4 regions of the Proteus sp. MB838 genome follow, and region 4 is predicted to be linked to each of the others. Evidence: predicted binding sites of a transcription regulator. Region 4 holds the regulator's gene; each other region holds the start of a gene.

Region 1 (3,896 bases), on a different contig from region 4:
GCTAATACATAACGCTCTTGCGACTCATTACACCAGATCTCTAGAGGACTCATACCCGGTTCATCATTTAAAACGTTACGTAACTCAAAACGACCTCCACGCCCGCCATCATTGACAAGCTCAGGCATGGCATTAGAAAGCCCCCCCGCTCCGACATCATGAATAAATAAAATCGGGTTATCATCACCTAATTGCCAACAGCGATCGATAACCTCTTGGCAACGACGCTCCATTTCTGGGTTATCTCGTTGCACAGAAGCAAAATCTAAATCAGCATCTGACTGGCCGGAAGTCATAGAAGAAGCCGCACCACCTCCTAGGCCGATATTCATTGATGGGCCACCAAGTACAATTAACTTAGCACCCACGGAGATCTCACCTTTTTGCACGTGATCTTCGCGAATATTACCAATACCACCAGCCAACATAATAGGTTTATGGTAGCCTCGAATTTCAATACCATTATGACTATTAACCTGCTCTTCATAGGTTCTGAAATAACCTAATAAGGCGGGGCGACCAAATTCATTATTAAATGCGGCTCCACCTAAAGGGCCTTCTGTCATAATGTCCAGTGCACTGACAATACGTTCTGGTCTGCCAAAATCTTCTTCCCAAGGTTGTTCAAACCCCGGAATACGTAAGTTAGAAACGGAAAAACCGACTAAACCCGCTTTAGGTTTTGCCCCACGGCCTGTCGCCCCTTCATCACGAATTTCGCCGCCAGAGCCAGTTGCTGCACCAGGCCACGGGGAAATTGCCGTTGGGTGATTGTGCGTTTCCACTTTCATTAAGATATGGACAGGCTCTTGATGATAACGGTAATGCCCTTTTTCCGTATCGGGATAAAAACGCCCAGCAACGGAGCCTTCCATTACAGCAGCATTATCTTTATAAGCCGACAAGACATAATCAGGAGTTTGCTCAAAAGTATTTTTAATCATTTTAAATAATGATTTGTCTTGCGCTTTACCGTCGATTATCCAATCTGCATTAAAAATTTTATGACGGCAATGCTCTGAGTTTGCTTGAGCGAACATATAAAGTTCTACATCAGTTGGATTACGTTGCAAACGTTTAAAAGCATCTACTAGATAATCAACTTCATCATCAGCCAGCGCTAACCCCATTTCAATATTGGCAGCAACTAGCGCATCTTTACCGTGAGCAAGAACATCAATTGTTTTTAATGGGGTGGGTGTCTGTTCAGCAAATAGCGCATTAACTTGTTGATAATCGGTAAAAATTGTTTCCATCATACGATCATAAATAAAACCGTATAACAACTGCCACTGTTCTTCGGCCATCGTATCGCTATCTATATAATAAGCAATACCACGTTCAATTCTAACCACTTGTGCTAAACCACAATTATGGGCAATATCTGTCGCTTTAGTCGACCATGGTGAAATGGTTCCCGGTCGTGGTACAACAATACGCATCTCTCCAACAAGCTCATGCTCTGTTAATGAAGGGCCATAGTGCAGTAACTTGCTTAATTTAGCTTGTTCATCTTCAGATAGCTGTCCATCCACTTTTACAAAATGGATAAACTCCGCATAAATACCACGGACAGGAAGTTGGTTTTCCTGACATAAAGTTAATAGTTTATTAATACGAAAAGCGGATAAAGCGGGGGAGCCACGCAGGATTTCCATAATATTGAGTTCTCTCTTTTAGCAGCTAACCTGATCAATCATTCAGGGGAAACGCGCCTAGTATAATAGAATAACTGCTCAGACGAAACCGTTTGCGTGAACAAAATAACAGCATTTAACTTAGCGTGTTTTCATCATTAATTGGTGTAATCAAGTTGCGTCTTAGCAAAATGTTGAGCAAAATGGTCGATTACTGGAAATTTATCCATGTTTAAATGACTACTTTACACACAATAAAAAACAACGTTAACGAGAACCAACCTATTGAACAATATAAGGATTAACTATTTCGTTATCGTTATCATAGCGCTATTTTCAGCTGCGATTATTGCACTGAATATTACTTGGCCTGACAGGCAAAAAGCGCAGATAAATAAGATTTTATCTCGTGGTGAGCTTAGAGTGAGTACTATCCCTTCACCACTGATAACGATAAATGATAAAAAGGACCCCGTAGGTTTCGATTATGAATTAGTGAAACGCTTTGCTGATTATCTTGGCGTGAAACTTGTCGTTAATATGCGGACGAATATCAACCAACTCTTTGATGATCTGGAGAATAATAAAGCAGACTTTATTGCCGCTGGATTAATTTATAATAAAGAAAGGCTAGATACGACACGAAGTGGGCCAGCCTATTTCTCAGTTTCTCAACAACTGATCTATCGTAAAGGCACATTGAGGCCTCGTCGTTTTGATGAGCTTAATGGGCGCCTTGTCGTCGCAGCCGGTTCAGCTCATGCCAGCTTATTAAAAACATTAAAAGAAACGCAATATCCTGAACTCGAATGGGAAGAATCAGAGACTAAAACGACGTCACAGCTACTTGAAGAGTTATCTGAAGGTAAAATAACTTATGTACTGGCCGATTCAATCAGCGTCGCGGTACAACAACGCATTCACCCTAATGTTGCAGTCGCTTTTGAGGTGACGGAAAGTCGTCCATTAACGTGGTATTTACCAAATCAAGATGATAATAGTCTGTATGCAGCCATGTTGGATTACTTCAATCAACTTTCCCAAGACGATGTGCTCGCAAGACTAGAAGAGAAGTATTTTGGTCATGTTGGTTCATTTGACTACTTTGATACACTCTCTTTTATTACCGCCATTGACTCAATATTACCTAATTATCAACCTCTGTTTGAAAAATATGCCGAGACTTTTGATTGGCGTTTATTAGCAGCAATGGCTTGGCAAGAATCACATTGGGATCCCCATGCCACGTCACCGACAGGTGTAAGAGGCTTAATGATGCTAACACGTCCAACTGCATCAAGTATGGGTATAACAGATAGGTTAGATCCCGAAGAAAGTATCAAAGGAGGTGCGCAATATTTAAAACATCTTCTTTCTCGCCTACCAGATACTATCCCTGATGATGAAAAAATCTGGTTTGCACTTGCCGCTTATAACATGGGATATGGTCATATGTTAGATGCAAGAAAGCTAACCGAACAGCAAGGCGCCAATCCTAATAGCTGGTTAGATGTAAAAGCGCGGTTACCTTTGCTCAGCCAAAAGAAATACTATTTAGATCTTCCCTATGGTTATGCGAGAGGACATGAAGCTTATCGTTATGTTGAAAATATTCGTCGCTATCAACTCAGTTTAGAGGGATACCTACAAGCAAAAGAGAGTAAAAATAAGATCCTATCAAAAGACGAAAAAGACGATTCAGCCAATACTGCTTTATTACCGCCTCGCTCCGTAGGCTCCCCCTCTTCATCTTAGTTGTCAATTATATAGCCTCTTTTTAGGGGCTTACTACCCTCGTTTTTTATTCATCTAACCACAATTTTAGCAGCATAATCCTCTCTATGCCGTGCTATAACTTGGTATCCTCCCCCTCTTGAAGGACGGGTTTTACTGCGAACTTGATAAAAAATGTTACTATTTTAATACTTTTTTTATTAAAAATAGTTAAATTACTCATGTTAAAAAAAATAACAAATTAATCTAAAACCACTCACAGAATGAGTAATTTGACTTAAAAACAACCAATAAGGCTATTTTTAGTACATTGGAATAGGTTATATATAAGAAAATATTAATATAAATACTTAATCATTATCTCACTATTTACTATTCATTTTGTTATTAATTTCTTACAAAAATCTTATTTATCTATGAAAATTAACTTTATAGTTACAAGCAAAGCTTATAAATAACTGAAAAATATACTTTATTATATTTTATTATTAGTTTTATTAATTTTTTTAAAGTTATGTTAATAAC
Region 2 (3,896 bases), on a different contig from region 4:
ATGCGTGATGAGCTAGCTGAATTACTGGCTAAGCTGACTCAGTATGATTTAGCGAAAGACGAAGATGAACTGCTAGGCGAAGAAATGATCGCTGATGACATCGAATCTTCTGACAATGAGCCAGAAATTAACATCGAAACGAATAAAAAAGAAGATGTCTAATATCATAACTGCTCCTCAAGCCACATCGCCTTTGTCGGTGTGGCTTTCTTATCTTGAACACTTACACTCAAGTGCTATTGATATGGGACTTGAGCGCGTGGGCAAGGTAGGTCAATTACTGAATGTATTACGTCCTGCCCCTAAAGTTATCACTGTATCGGGTACTAATGGTAAAGGAACCACTTGCCATATGCTCGAGTCAATTTTGATGGCTTCAGGATTGAAAGTGGGGGTTTATAGTTCACCTCATCTTGTCCATTATACCGAGCGTGTTCGCATTCAAGGTAAAGAGCTTTCACCAGCTGATTTTTGTCAAGTATTTGCTGAAATAGAGCAAACCAGAGGCGATATTTCGCTGACTTTTTTTGAATACGGTACACTCGCGGCATTGAAACTATTTCAACAAGCTCAACTTGATGTGGTTATTCTTGAAGTTGGGTTAGGGGGGCGTTTAGACGCAACCAATATTGTTGATGCTGATATTGCAGCTATCACCAGTATTGCCCTTGATCATACCGATTGGCTAGGGGCTGATAGAGAGCATATTGGTCATGAAAAAGCCGGTATCTTCCGTAAAAATCACTATGCTGTTGTAGGCGAGCCAGATATGCCACTTTCTATTGCACAAGTCGCGCAGCAGAAACAGGCTAAATTATTTCGTCGTGGTGTTGATTGGTCATTTTCTATTGATGGTGATCACTGGCATTGGCGTAGTGCAGATAAGCAGTTTGAAAAACTTCCCATCCCTAATATTCCCTTAGCCAACGCAGGTACGGCAATGGCAGTGATACGCTGCTTATTGAAAACCAATGATAAAGTGAGTCAAGGGATCACCCATCAAAGTATTGTTGAGGGAATGAGTAAAGCTCAGTTGCCGGGACGTTTTCAGATAATTTCGCAGCATCCATTAGTTATTTTTGATGTTGCTCATAATCCGCATGCTGCTGGATATTTAGCCGAAAAACTGGCGCAATTACCGCGTTATTCTGATACCAAAGTGCGCATTGTTGTTGGTATGCTGGGTGATAAAGATATTGCGGGTACATTAGCGTGTTTATCCCCTCAAGCCGATCAGTGGTATGTTGCGCCATTGAATGAGTTTCGTGGCGCATCAGCCCAGGTATTAGCTCAGCACCTCGACTATCCGGCAGTATTTGATAGTGTCGAGCAAGCATGGCAACAAGCAATATCTGAGGCGCAAAAAAATGATATTGTGGTTGTATGTGGATCATTCCATACCGTTGCTCATGTAATGGAACTATTGGAAAAGGAGAGTGCGAGTGGCAAGTAAATTTCAAAATCGCTTAGTCGGAGCCGTTGTTCTTGTGGCGGTAGGGGTTATTTTTCTTCCTACATTATTTGACGGCGATAAGAAATATAACGAAGACCAATTTGCCTCTATTCCTTTAGTCCCCAAACCCGGTGATGAGCAAGATATTGAATCAATAGCGCCGATTGAGCAAACCACAACACCGTCAACGCCATCAGAGGGTGCTTCTGAGGCGATGATCTCTGAAGCGGTGACGGGGGTTGAACAGCCTCAAGTTTCTACTCCTGAAGTATCGGAGCCTCAAGTAGCGCCATCAACACCGGTTGTTGAGCCACCTAAAGTGGTTAATCCGCCTGTAGAGCCACCAACTACTCCGCCACCGGCGGTATCAGAAACAACCGCGCCGAAAGGTGAGGCTTGGGTTGTGCAGTTAGGTGCCTTGAAAAATGCGGCGAAAGTTGAAGAAATTATTGCAAAAATGCATCTCTCCGGTTATCCAGTATATACCGTGCCTGCTCGCCCTGTTTCAGGAAAAGTGACACGTATCTATATTGGGCCTAATGCCTCAAAAGCAGAGTTACAGGCGATGTTACCTCGCCTTAAAAAGCTAACAGGCCTGCAAGGTGAAGTAAGAGCCTATAAACCATAACTATGTTGATGAGACATCAGATGAGTGAAGTAACAAGGTGTTAACTTATTGCGGCGATTATGATTTTTCATGTCGCCGTAAATTATTTTAAAATTATCGAAAATTAGGGTTACGCAAACGTTTTCGTTTTCTGTTAGAATGCTACCGTATTAATGCGGGGCATCGTTATTGGATAGAGATTTATGGTCTGGATAGATTACGCCATTATTGCCATTATCGGTTTTTCTGCATTAGTTAGCCTGATCCGTGGCTTTGTTCGTGAAGCATTATCACTTATCACCTGGGGTTGTGGTTTTTTTGTTGTAAGTCAGTTTTATCCTTATCTAGCCGTCTATTTTACTCGGTTTGAAGATGAGCTGGTTCGTAACGGGATTGCGATTGTCACACTGTTTATTGCAACGCTAATTGTCGGTGCGGTGATTAATTATGTGATTAGCTCTCTTGTTCAACGCACAGGGTTATCAGGTACAGATCGTGTGTTGGGGATCTGTTTCGGGGCTTCAAGAGGTGTGCTGATTGTATCAGCGTTACTTTTTGTCTTGGGTGCTTTTACTCCTATGGCAGACAGTGCCGATTGGCAACGTTCTGAGCTTATTCCTCAATTCAACCATATTATTAGGTGGTTCTTTGACTACCTACAAAATGCGTCAAGTTTCGTGTCGGAGAAAATGTAACCTCTCCGTCTGGCTGATGAGGATCTTTTCATGTGCGGTATTGTCGGTATCGCTGGAGTTAATCCAGTAAACCAATCGATTTATGATGCGTTAACGGTGTTACAACACCGAGGTCAAGATGCAGCAGGCATTGCAACAATTGATGAGAATAACGGTTTTCGTCTACGCAAAGCAAATGGGCTGGTGAAAGATGTCTTTGAAACGCGTCATATGTTGCGTTTAAAAGGAACTATCGGAATAGGACATGTACGTTATCCAACCGCGGGCAGTTCGAGTGCATCAGAAGCGCAACCTTTTTATGTTAACTCACCTTTTGGGATCACACTTGCACATAATGGTAATTTAACCAATGCGCATTTGCTGCGTCGTCAATTATTTGAAACTGCTCGTCGACATATCAATACCACCTCAGACTCCGAAATTTTACTCAATGTGCTAGCGTATGAATTAGATCGCTTCGATCATTTTCCGCTAGAGCCAGATAATATTTTTACCGCTGTTGCGGCTATGCATAAAAAATTACGTGGCGCTTATGCTTGCGTTGCTTTGATCATCGGCCACGGCTTATTAGCTTTTCGTGATCCTTATGGCATTCGTCCTTTAGTGTTAGGCAAACGTACTTTAGAAGATGGACGCAGTGAGTATATGGTTGCGTCTGAAAGTGTCGCTCTAGATACACTAGGATTTGAATTCTTGCGTGATGTAGCACCCGGTGAGGCTGTTTATATCACAGAGCAAGGACAACTGTTTACCCGTCAATGTGCTGAAAATCCGCAATTAGTGCCTTGTCTATTTGAGTATGTTTATTTTGCGCGCCCAGACTCTTTTATTGATAAAATTTCCGTATATAACACCCGTCTACGTATGGGGCAAAAGCTCGGCGCTAAAATTGCTAAAGAGTGGGAAGATTTACAAATAGATGTGGTGATCCCTATTCCTGAAACTTCTTGTGATATTGCATTAGAAATTGCCCACATCTTAAATAAACCTTATCGACAAGGTTTTGTGAAGAATCGTTATGTTGGACGTACTTTTATTATGCCCGGCCAGCAAGAGCGTCGCAAATCAGTACGTCGTAAACTAAATGCCAACCGTGCAGAATTTCGCGATAAAAATGTGTTACTTATCGATGACTCTATCG
Region 3 (3,896 bases), on a different contig from region 4:
TATAGAGATTTTTTTTATGTTTTACTCAGTGGTTTATTTTGATAATCGCTTACTTTGACGCTGATAAGTAGCGGATATGATCATATTGTTTGATTCGTTTTCGGCGTATGATAGTAAGGTCTCTTTAACGCTATTGGTGGAAAGTCATATGTGGGCTCAGTCAGGTGTGTTATTAGCCATTTGCTCCTATATTTTATGGGGAATAACCCCTCTTTTTTATCGGCTATTACCCGGTGCTCAACCATTAGAGTTACTTGCACAACGTCTTATTTGGTCTATTCCCCTGTTATTACTGGTTCGATTATTTATTAAAAATAGAACTCGCTGGCGTGCTGTTCTCCAAGATAGACGCTCTATTTTTATGTGTTTATTTAGTTCATTAGCAATGGCAGTCTCTTGGTGCACCTTTACTTATGCACTTACGCATCAACAAGTCTTAGCCGCCAGTCTGGGGTATTTTATTAATCCACTTTTTTCTATTGTATTGGGCGTTATCTTTCTTAAAGAGAAATTAAATCCTGCTGAAAAATGGGCGGTAATATTAATTTGTGCAGGAGTGGGATATCAATTATGGATGTATGGTCAATTACCCATACTGGCACTCGTGATGGGAGGAGCATTTGCGATTTATGGACTCATTCGTAAATTTATTCGTTTTGATGTCATAACTTCATTATTTATTGAAACTTTGTGGCTAATTCCGGTCGCTATAGGGGCGATGATTTGGCTGATTATGCGAGATGAAAGTGCGTTTTCTTCTGCAGACAATTTAACTCGTTTCTATTATATTTTAACCGCCCCAGTGACTATTCTCCCTTTACTGTTTTTTACCGCAGCAATCAAAAGAACCACCTTAACCGTTATTGGTTTAGCACAGTATATTGAACCGACAATGCAGTTTTTACTGGCCGTATTCCTATTCCATGAAGCATTTGATGCTGTGAAAGGAGTAAGTTTTTCATTGATTTGGTTAGGGCTATTGTGTTGTATTTTTGCGCTGATTAGAAAGCGCCTTAATGCCTTAAAAATTCATAAAGGTCAGCATAGCCAAAAAATATAAAGTATTTAAATTTTACTATGGCTATTTTTCTCTTTGTTAAATTCCGTTATGCTACCACTAAATGCAAACGTTTGCGTAATGCGTATTATCTGACTGAGATAAGGATCGAAAATGACCATTTTGGGAACGGCTCTGACCACTAATGCCACAAAAGTGATGTTATTAGGTGCAGGCGAATTAGGTAAAGAGGTGATCATTGAATGCCAACGTCTTGGCATTGAGACTATTGCGGTTGATCGCTATGCCAATGCGCCGGCAATGCATGTTGCTCATCGCCATTATGTCGTCAATATGCTTGATAGCCAGGCATTAAAACAGATTATAACTCAAGAGAAACCCGATTTTTTGGTGCCTGAAATTGAAGCTATTGCTACTTCATTATTAGTCGAATTAGAAAATAATGGTCAAAAAGTTGTACCTTGTGCCCGTGCAGTAAAACTCACTATGGATAGGGAAGGAATACGCCGTCTCGCTGCAGAAACATTACACTTACTGACTTCTCCTTATCAATTTGTTGATGATGAAGCGGCTTTTAGAAAAGCGGCAGTTGAGATTGGTTTTCCTTGCATTGTAAAACCGGTGATGAGCTCATCTGGAAAAGGACAAAGTGTTATTCGTTCAGAGCAAGATCTCACTAGTGCATGGACTTATTCTCAAGAAGGGGGAAGAGCAGGGCAAGGGCGCGTGATTGTTGAAAAGATGATCCCGTTTGATTTTGAGATAACATTACTCACGATTCGTGCTATTGATGGTATTCATTTTTGCGAGCCTATTGGTCATCGGCAAGAAAAAGGCGATTATCGTGCGTCATGGCAACCACAAAAAATGAGTGATATTGCCCTTGCCAAAGCACAACATATCGCTAGTAAAGTAGTGGAGAATTTGGGCGGTTATGGGTTATTTGGTGTGGAACTATTTATCCAAGGTGATGAGGTGTTTTTTAATGAAGTATCACCGCGTCCTCATGATACAGGGCTTGTTACCTTAATTTCACAAGATTTATCAGAATTTGCGCTCCATGTGCGTGCTTTTTTAGGCTATCCCATCGGTGGTATTCGCCAATTAGGTGCTTGTGCTTCCGCGGTGATTTTACCTGAGTTGTCTAGTACTAATATTGTCTATACGGGGTTAGAAAAAGCGCTTAAGGCAAATCGACAAATTCGTTTATTTGCTAAACCTGAAATCGCAGGACATCGTCGTTTAGGCGTGGTGCTTGCTCATGCCGATTCCATAAAACATGCTATTGAAGAGGCGAATTTAGGTGCACAAGCGATTTTAGCCCATGATGGTGATAACCATTTATCGCGGTGATCTACATACCGCCAATGGCTTTATATCATGCTTGCCTTGGCGGTTATTCCTAGCTGTTATGTAATTGATTTTTCCTCTTTATATGGCATTTCAGTATTTTTATTAATGTTATTAAGCTCTGCTCCCTTGAAACTTGCTTAACTATCCCCACCTTTTAAGTCATATCGATTTTTTTCGCCAAATTAGGATAAATTGAGGTAAAAATGAGTATGAAAGATCAGGAAACGAGAGGATTTCAGTCTGAAGTTAAGCAACTTCTACAATTAATGATCCATTCTCTTTACTCTAATAAAGAAATTTTCCTTCGCGAATTGATTTCTAATGCATCGGATGCGGCGGATAAGTTACGTTTTCGTGCATTATCCGATGCAGCTCTTTATGAAAATGAGGGTGAACTTCATGTCCGCATTGCCACTGATAAAGAAAAAAGAACACTGACTATCAGTGATAACGGCATAGGTATGACCCGCGATGAAGTGATTGATAATTTAGGGACTATTGCGAAATCAGGGACTAAAGCATTTTTAGAGTCTATTGGACAAGACCAAGCGAAAGATAGCCAATTAATTGGTCAGTTTGGTGTCGGTTTTTATTCCGCATTTATTGTGGCAGACAAAGTGACGGTACGTACCCGTGCCGCGGGGCAACCTGCTGATAAAGGTGTTTTCTGGGAGTCACAAGGTGAAGGTGATTATACGGTTGCTGATATTGAAAAAGCGGATCGTGGTACCGAAATTACCCTGCATCTACGTGAAGGTGAAGACGAATATTTAGATGATTGGCGTCTGCGTAGTATTATCAGCAAATACTCTGATCATATTTCCCTACCTGTCGAAATAGAAACTAAAAATGAAGAAGACGGCACTGTTACATGGGAAAAAATAAATAAAGCCCAAGCGTTATGGACGCGTAATAAGTCAGAAATCAGTGATGATGAATATAAAGAATTTTATAAGCATCTTTCTCATGATTTTGCTGATCCGCTGTGCTGGGCACATAACCGGGTTGAAGGTAAACAAGAGTACACCAGCCTGCTGTATGTTCCTTCTAAAGCACCTTGGGATTTATGGAACCGTGAACATCAACATGGTTTAAAACTGTATGTACAGCGCGTCTTTATTATGGACGAAGCTGAACAGTTTATGCCTAACTATTTGCGTTTTATCCGCGGATTAGTCGATTCTAACGATTTACCGTTGAACGTTTCTCGTGAGATCTTACAAGATAGCTCTGTGACACGTAATTTACGTAGCGCATTAACTAAACGTGCATTACAAATGTTACAGAAACTGGCTGACAATAATCCTGAAGAGTATCAAACTTTCTGGAAAGAGTTCGGTTTAGTGTTAAAAGAAGGTCCTGCAGAAGATCACGCTAATATTGAAGCCATTGCTAAATTACTGCGCTTTGCTTCTACTCATAATGACAGCGATGCACAAACTGTTTCATTGGCAGATTACGTGAGTCGTATGGTTGAAGGTCAGGATAAAATCTATTACATCACTGCAGATAGCTATGCTGCGGC
Region 4 (3,896 bases):
GACCAATGGCATAATTGATGCGAAAACGTGTTGAGCGCGAGACTCATCAAAACGGTCTATCACTAGTGCTTGCCAAATAACGGCTGCAGAGCAGACGCCAAAGGCTTGTAAGAAGCGCATGGTTAGTAAACCGGCAGCACTGTCTACCCAAAGCATACCTAGACAACCTAGGGAGAAGAAACTTAGCCCAATAAGTAAAATAGGCTTACGCCCCAATTTGTCTGAGAGTGGCCCCCAAAGTAGTTGAGCGACAGCAAAGCCAAATAGAAAGATACTTAAGCTGTTACTGACTGCGCCTTCACTGATTGATAATTCGCGTTGCATCATACCAAATGCAGGCAGATACATATCGATAGCTAAATAGCCCAGCATACTAAGGCAGGCGAGATACACCATAAAGAGAGAAGGTGTTTTTGATTGTGTGGAATTCTTTAAAGTCATTTTAATTTTCTATGTTATGTGATGTAAAACATTTTATATATTGTAGCTAAGAGTGATTTTACTTGTGAAACGGGAATATTTGGTTAATGCTGTGAAAAAAATTCAAAGGAATACATATTATGTGGTCAGAATACTCGCTAGAGGTCGTTGATGCTGTCGCTAGAACGGGGAGTTTTAGCTCAGCCGCTCAAGAATTGCACAGAGTACCCTCCGCGGTGAGTTACACCGTGAGACAATTAGAAGAATGGCTTGCCGTTCCTTTGTTTGAACGCCGGCATCGTGATGTTGAATTAACCGATGCGGGTAAGATCTTTATTAAAGAAGCCCGTTCTGTTATCAAAAAAATGAATGACACTCGTCATATGTGCCAGCAAGTCTCAAATGGCTGGCGGGGGCAGTTTAGCATTGCCGTGGATGGTATTGTCAAACCGGCTAGAACACAGCAACTTATTCTGGACTTTTATCGCCATTTTCCTGATATCGAACTCTATGTTTATCCTGAAGTTTTTAACGGTGTCTGGGATTCATTAGTGAACGGGCGTGTTGATTTGGCTATTGGTGCCACCAGAGCTTCACCTATTGGTGAACGTTATAGTTTTAAAGATATGGGCTTTATGCCGTGGCGATGTGTGTGTCATGCTGATCATCCTCTTGCAAGCGCGGCACATCCTTTAACCGATGATGAGTTACGGCCTTATCCTAGTTTATGTTTAGAAGATACCTCACGTAGTTTACCAAAACGAGATACTTGGGCATTAAATAATCAGCGCCGAATGATAGTGCCTTCATGGGATATGGGGCTTGAGTGTTTATTAGCAGGATTATGTGTTGGTATGGTGCCTTGGCACCGAGCGGAGCCATTAATCGAACAAGGTAAGTTGGTTACCCTTACCTTAGTACAACCCTTGCCAGACAGTCCGTGCTGTCTAACATGGGTTGATAAAAGCGAATCGCCGGCATTAACTTGGCTATTAGATTATCTAGGCGATAGCCAAACCTTAAATGAGGAATGGCTTCGTTAATGAAGGGGATCAGCGGCGATAATCAATAAATGGACCATCGGCAACAGAGCGACGTTCTACTAGACGCGGGTGTACTTCGATAGTTTGTGCATCCTCGCGTTTATTCACAATACGGTCGAGTAACATGGAAAAAGCCATTTGTCCTAAACGCTCTTTCGGCTGGTGAACCGTGGTTAAAGCTGGTGTGAAATAGCGTGCATTACGGATATTGTCGTAGCCGACAATGGAAATATCGGCAGGAACACGTAATCCTAACTCATCAGCTGCACATATTGCTCCCATAGCCATAACATCACCGCCACAAAATACGGCAGTAGGGCGTTGTTTTTGATTGAGCATTTGGGTCATGGCTTTGTAACCAGATTCAGGTTCAAAGTCACCTTGTACAATCCACTCTTCTTTTACCGTAATTTTCGCTTCTTCCATGGCTTTTAAAAAGCCCTGTAAACGACCGCCTCCGGTATTTCGCTCTAGAGGGCCGGGGATAATACCAATATCACGATGACCTCGTTCAATAAGATAACGACCGGCTATATAGCCACCATGGAATGCGTTATCAATAATGGTATCAGTAAAGTCACCGCGGGCTTTTCCCCAGTCCATGACGACCATCGGAATATTACGATAACCTTCTAAGAGAGAAAGAAGATGATCGGGATATTCTGAACACATGACTAATAAACCATCAACACGTTTTTGTGCCAACATAGCTAAATAAGCTTTTTGTTTATCAAGATTATTATGTGAATTACATAAAATTAGCGTGTAGCCTTTGCTATAACAACTATTTTCAACAGCTTCAATCACTTCAGCAAAGTAAGGTGCTTCACTGGACGTGGCTAATAAACCAATGGATTTAGTGTGATTGACTTTTAAACTACGTGCGACAGCACTCGGCGAATAATTTAATTCTTTTATCGCAGCCCAAACTGCCGCTCTTGTGTTCTCAGCAACAAAACGAGTTTTGTTGATCACATGAGAAACAGTCGTGGTTGATACGCCTGCGCGTTTTGCCACGTCTTTTATTGTTGCCATGGTGTGGAAAACTCCTGACCTTCATTGGTCTCTTTTAATTCATTTTATGGTTTAACTGCCAGTATAGTCATATATAGGGCAAACACTGGCAATAATTTAGCGATTAGCTGTGAATTTTGTATGATCTAGCTCAAAAGTGAAAGTATTAATCAATGTTATAAATTGTGCTCTAGTCGCTATTTTAGCAAAACTTGATATGTAATAATAATTAACCATGACAAGATTATGGTTTAATCTGAGTATTATAATCATTTTGAGGGAGAAATAGATGGATACGGATCTGAAATTTGGTTTAAGTACCGCAGTAGCAGCACTGGTTATGATCGTAATATATGCAAGTTTATTGTTTTGATTGTTAATTGCTAATTATTTGCTTAAATTTTAGCTATCCAAAGTGAGCAATCAAATATATCAATATAACAAAGGGCACTAGGCCCTTTGTTATTAGATTATCAAAAATGGTTTTCCCATCTCTGAAACAGTCAATTAAGCAAGATTTGCTTCAACAAATGACCAGTTAACCAGTGCCCAGAACTCTTCTAAGTATTTCACACGTGCATTACGATAGTCGATGTAGTAAGCGTGCTCCCAGACGTCAACAGTTAACAGTGGTTTATCTTCGCCAGAAACAGGTGTTGCAGCGTTAGATGTATTAACAATAGCTAATGAGCCATCTGCTTTTTTCACTAACCAAGTCCAACCTGAACCAAAGTTTTTTGCAGCTGCATCATTAAATTGTTTTTTGAACTCTTCAAAAGAGCCAAACGCTTTATTGATTGCTTCTGCAATTTTACCTGTTGGTGCACCGCCTGCGTTTGGTGCTAAGCAATTCCAGTAGAATGTATGGTTCCAAACTTGAGCGGCATTATTGAAAATACCACCTTCAGTAGTTTTGATGAGCTCTTCTAAAGATTTATTTTCTAAATCAGTACCTTTAACCAAGTTATTTAAGTTGGTTACGTAAGTTTGGTGGTGTTTGCCGTAGTGGTATTCTAATGTTTCTTTAGAGATATGTGGCTCAAGAGCATCTAACGCATAAGGTAATTTTGGTAATTCGAAAGACATTGCGTACTCCTTTATCCTATCATTTTCGGGTTTTGTGCCTTAAACCATTCCATCTAATTCAACTGAATTGATAAAATGAGGCAAATGAACTCACTAAGTTGTTACTATTTTGCTAATTATTTTAACAAAAATTCATTGAAATAACAGCTAAATATCTTTTATCTATTAGTATAGAACATATAGATTAGTTATATTGATAAGAGTATCTCTCACTAAGATAGAGGTAAAGTGTTAAAACACTATCCCAATATCAGGGTATATAACATTTTAGTCATGACGATTAATAAGAATAGGGCAAATATTTGGCGTACTCTGGCAATAGGTAGTTTATAG

What was found. The regulator PurR, encoded in region 4, represses purine synthesis genes. The targets are predictions, from matches to a motif close to CANGCAAACGTTTGCNTG.
Region 1: a site for PurR is predicted at 1,740-1,757, ahead of purL (phosphoribosylformylglycinamidine synthase). Genes of this name have one in related genera too.
Region 2: a site for PurR is predicted at 2,192-2,209, ahead of cvpA (colicin V production protein). Genes of this name have one in related genera too.
Region 3: a site for PurR is predicted at 1,121-1,138, ahead of purT (formate-dependent phosphoribosylglycinamide formyltransferase). Genes of this name have one in related genera too.

What each region holds. Positions count from the first base shown of each region.
Region 1 covers NZ_BAABMO010000007.1:49,033-52,928, reverse strand. The annotation lists gene purL (phosphoribosylformylglycinamidine synthase) at 1-1,658, opposite strand, end outside; gene mltF (membrane-bound lytic murein transglycosylase MltF) at 1,923-3,392, shown strand.
Region 2 covers NZ_BAABMO010000029.1:36,269-40,164, forward strand. The annotation lists gene accD (acetyl-CoA carboxylase, carboxyltransferase subunit beta) at 1-162, shown strand, start outside; gene folC (bifunctional tetrahydrofolate synthase/dihydrofolate synthase) at 155-1,453, shown strand; gene dedD (cell division protein DedD) at 1,443-2,081, shown strand; gene cvpA (colicin V production protein) at 2,264-2,755, shown strand; gene purF (amidophosphoribosyltransferase) at 2,786-3,896, shown strand, end outside.
Region 3 covers NZ_BAABMO010000019.1:56,815-60,710, forward strand. The annotation lists gene rarD (EamA family transporter RarD) at 149-1,060, shown strand; gene purT (formate-dependent phosphoribosylglycinamide formyltransferase) at 1,172-2,371, shown strand; gene htpG (molecular chaperone HtpG) at 2,575-3,896, shown strand, end outside.
Region 4 covers NZ_BAABMO010000023.1:59,970-63,865, forward strand. The annotation lists gene punC (purine nucleoside transporter PunC) at 1-441, opposite strand, end outside; gene punR (DNA-binding transcriptional activator PunR) at 561-1,463, shown strand; gene purR (HTH-type transcriptional repressor PurR) at 1,473-2,498, opposite strand; gene cydH (cytochrome bd-I oxidase subunit CydH) at 2,767-2,850, shown strand; gene sodB (superoxide dismutase [Fe]) at 2,985-3,563, opposite strand; gene ACYUCW_RS11460 (sulfite exporter TauE/SafE family protein) at 3,803-3,896, opposite strand, start outside.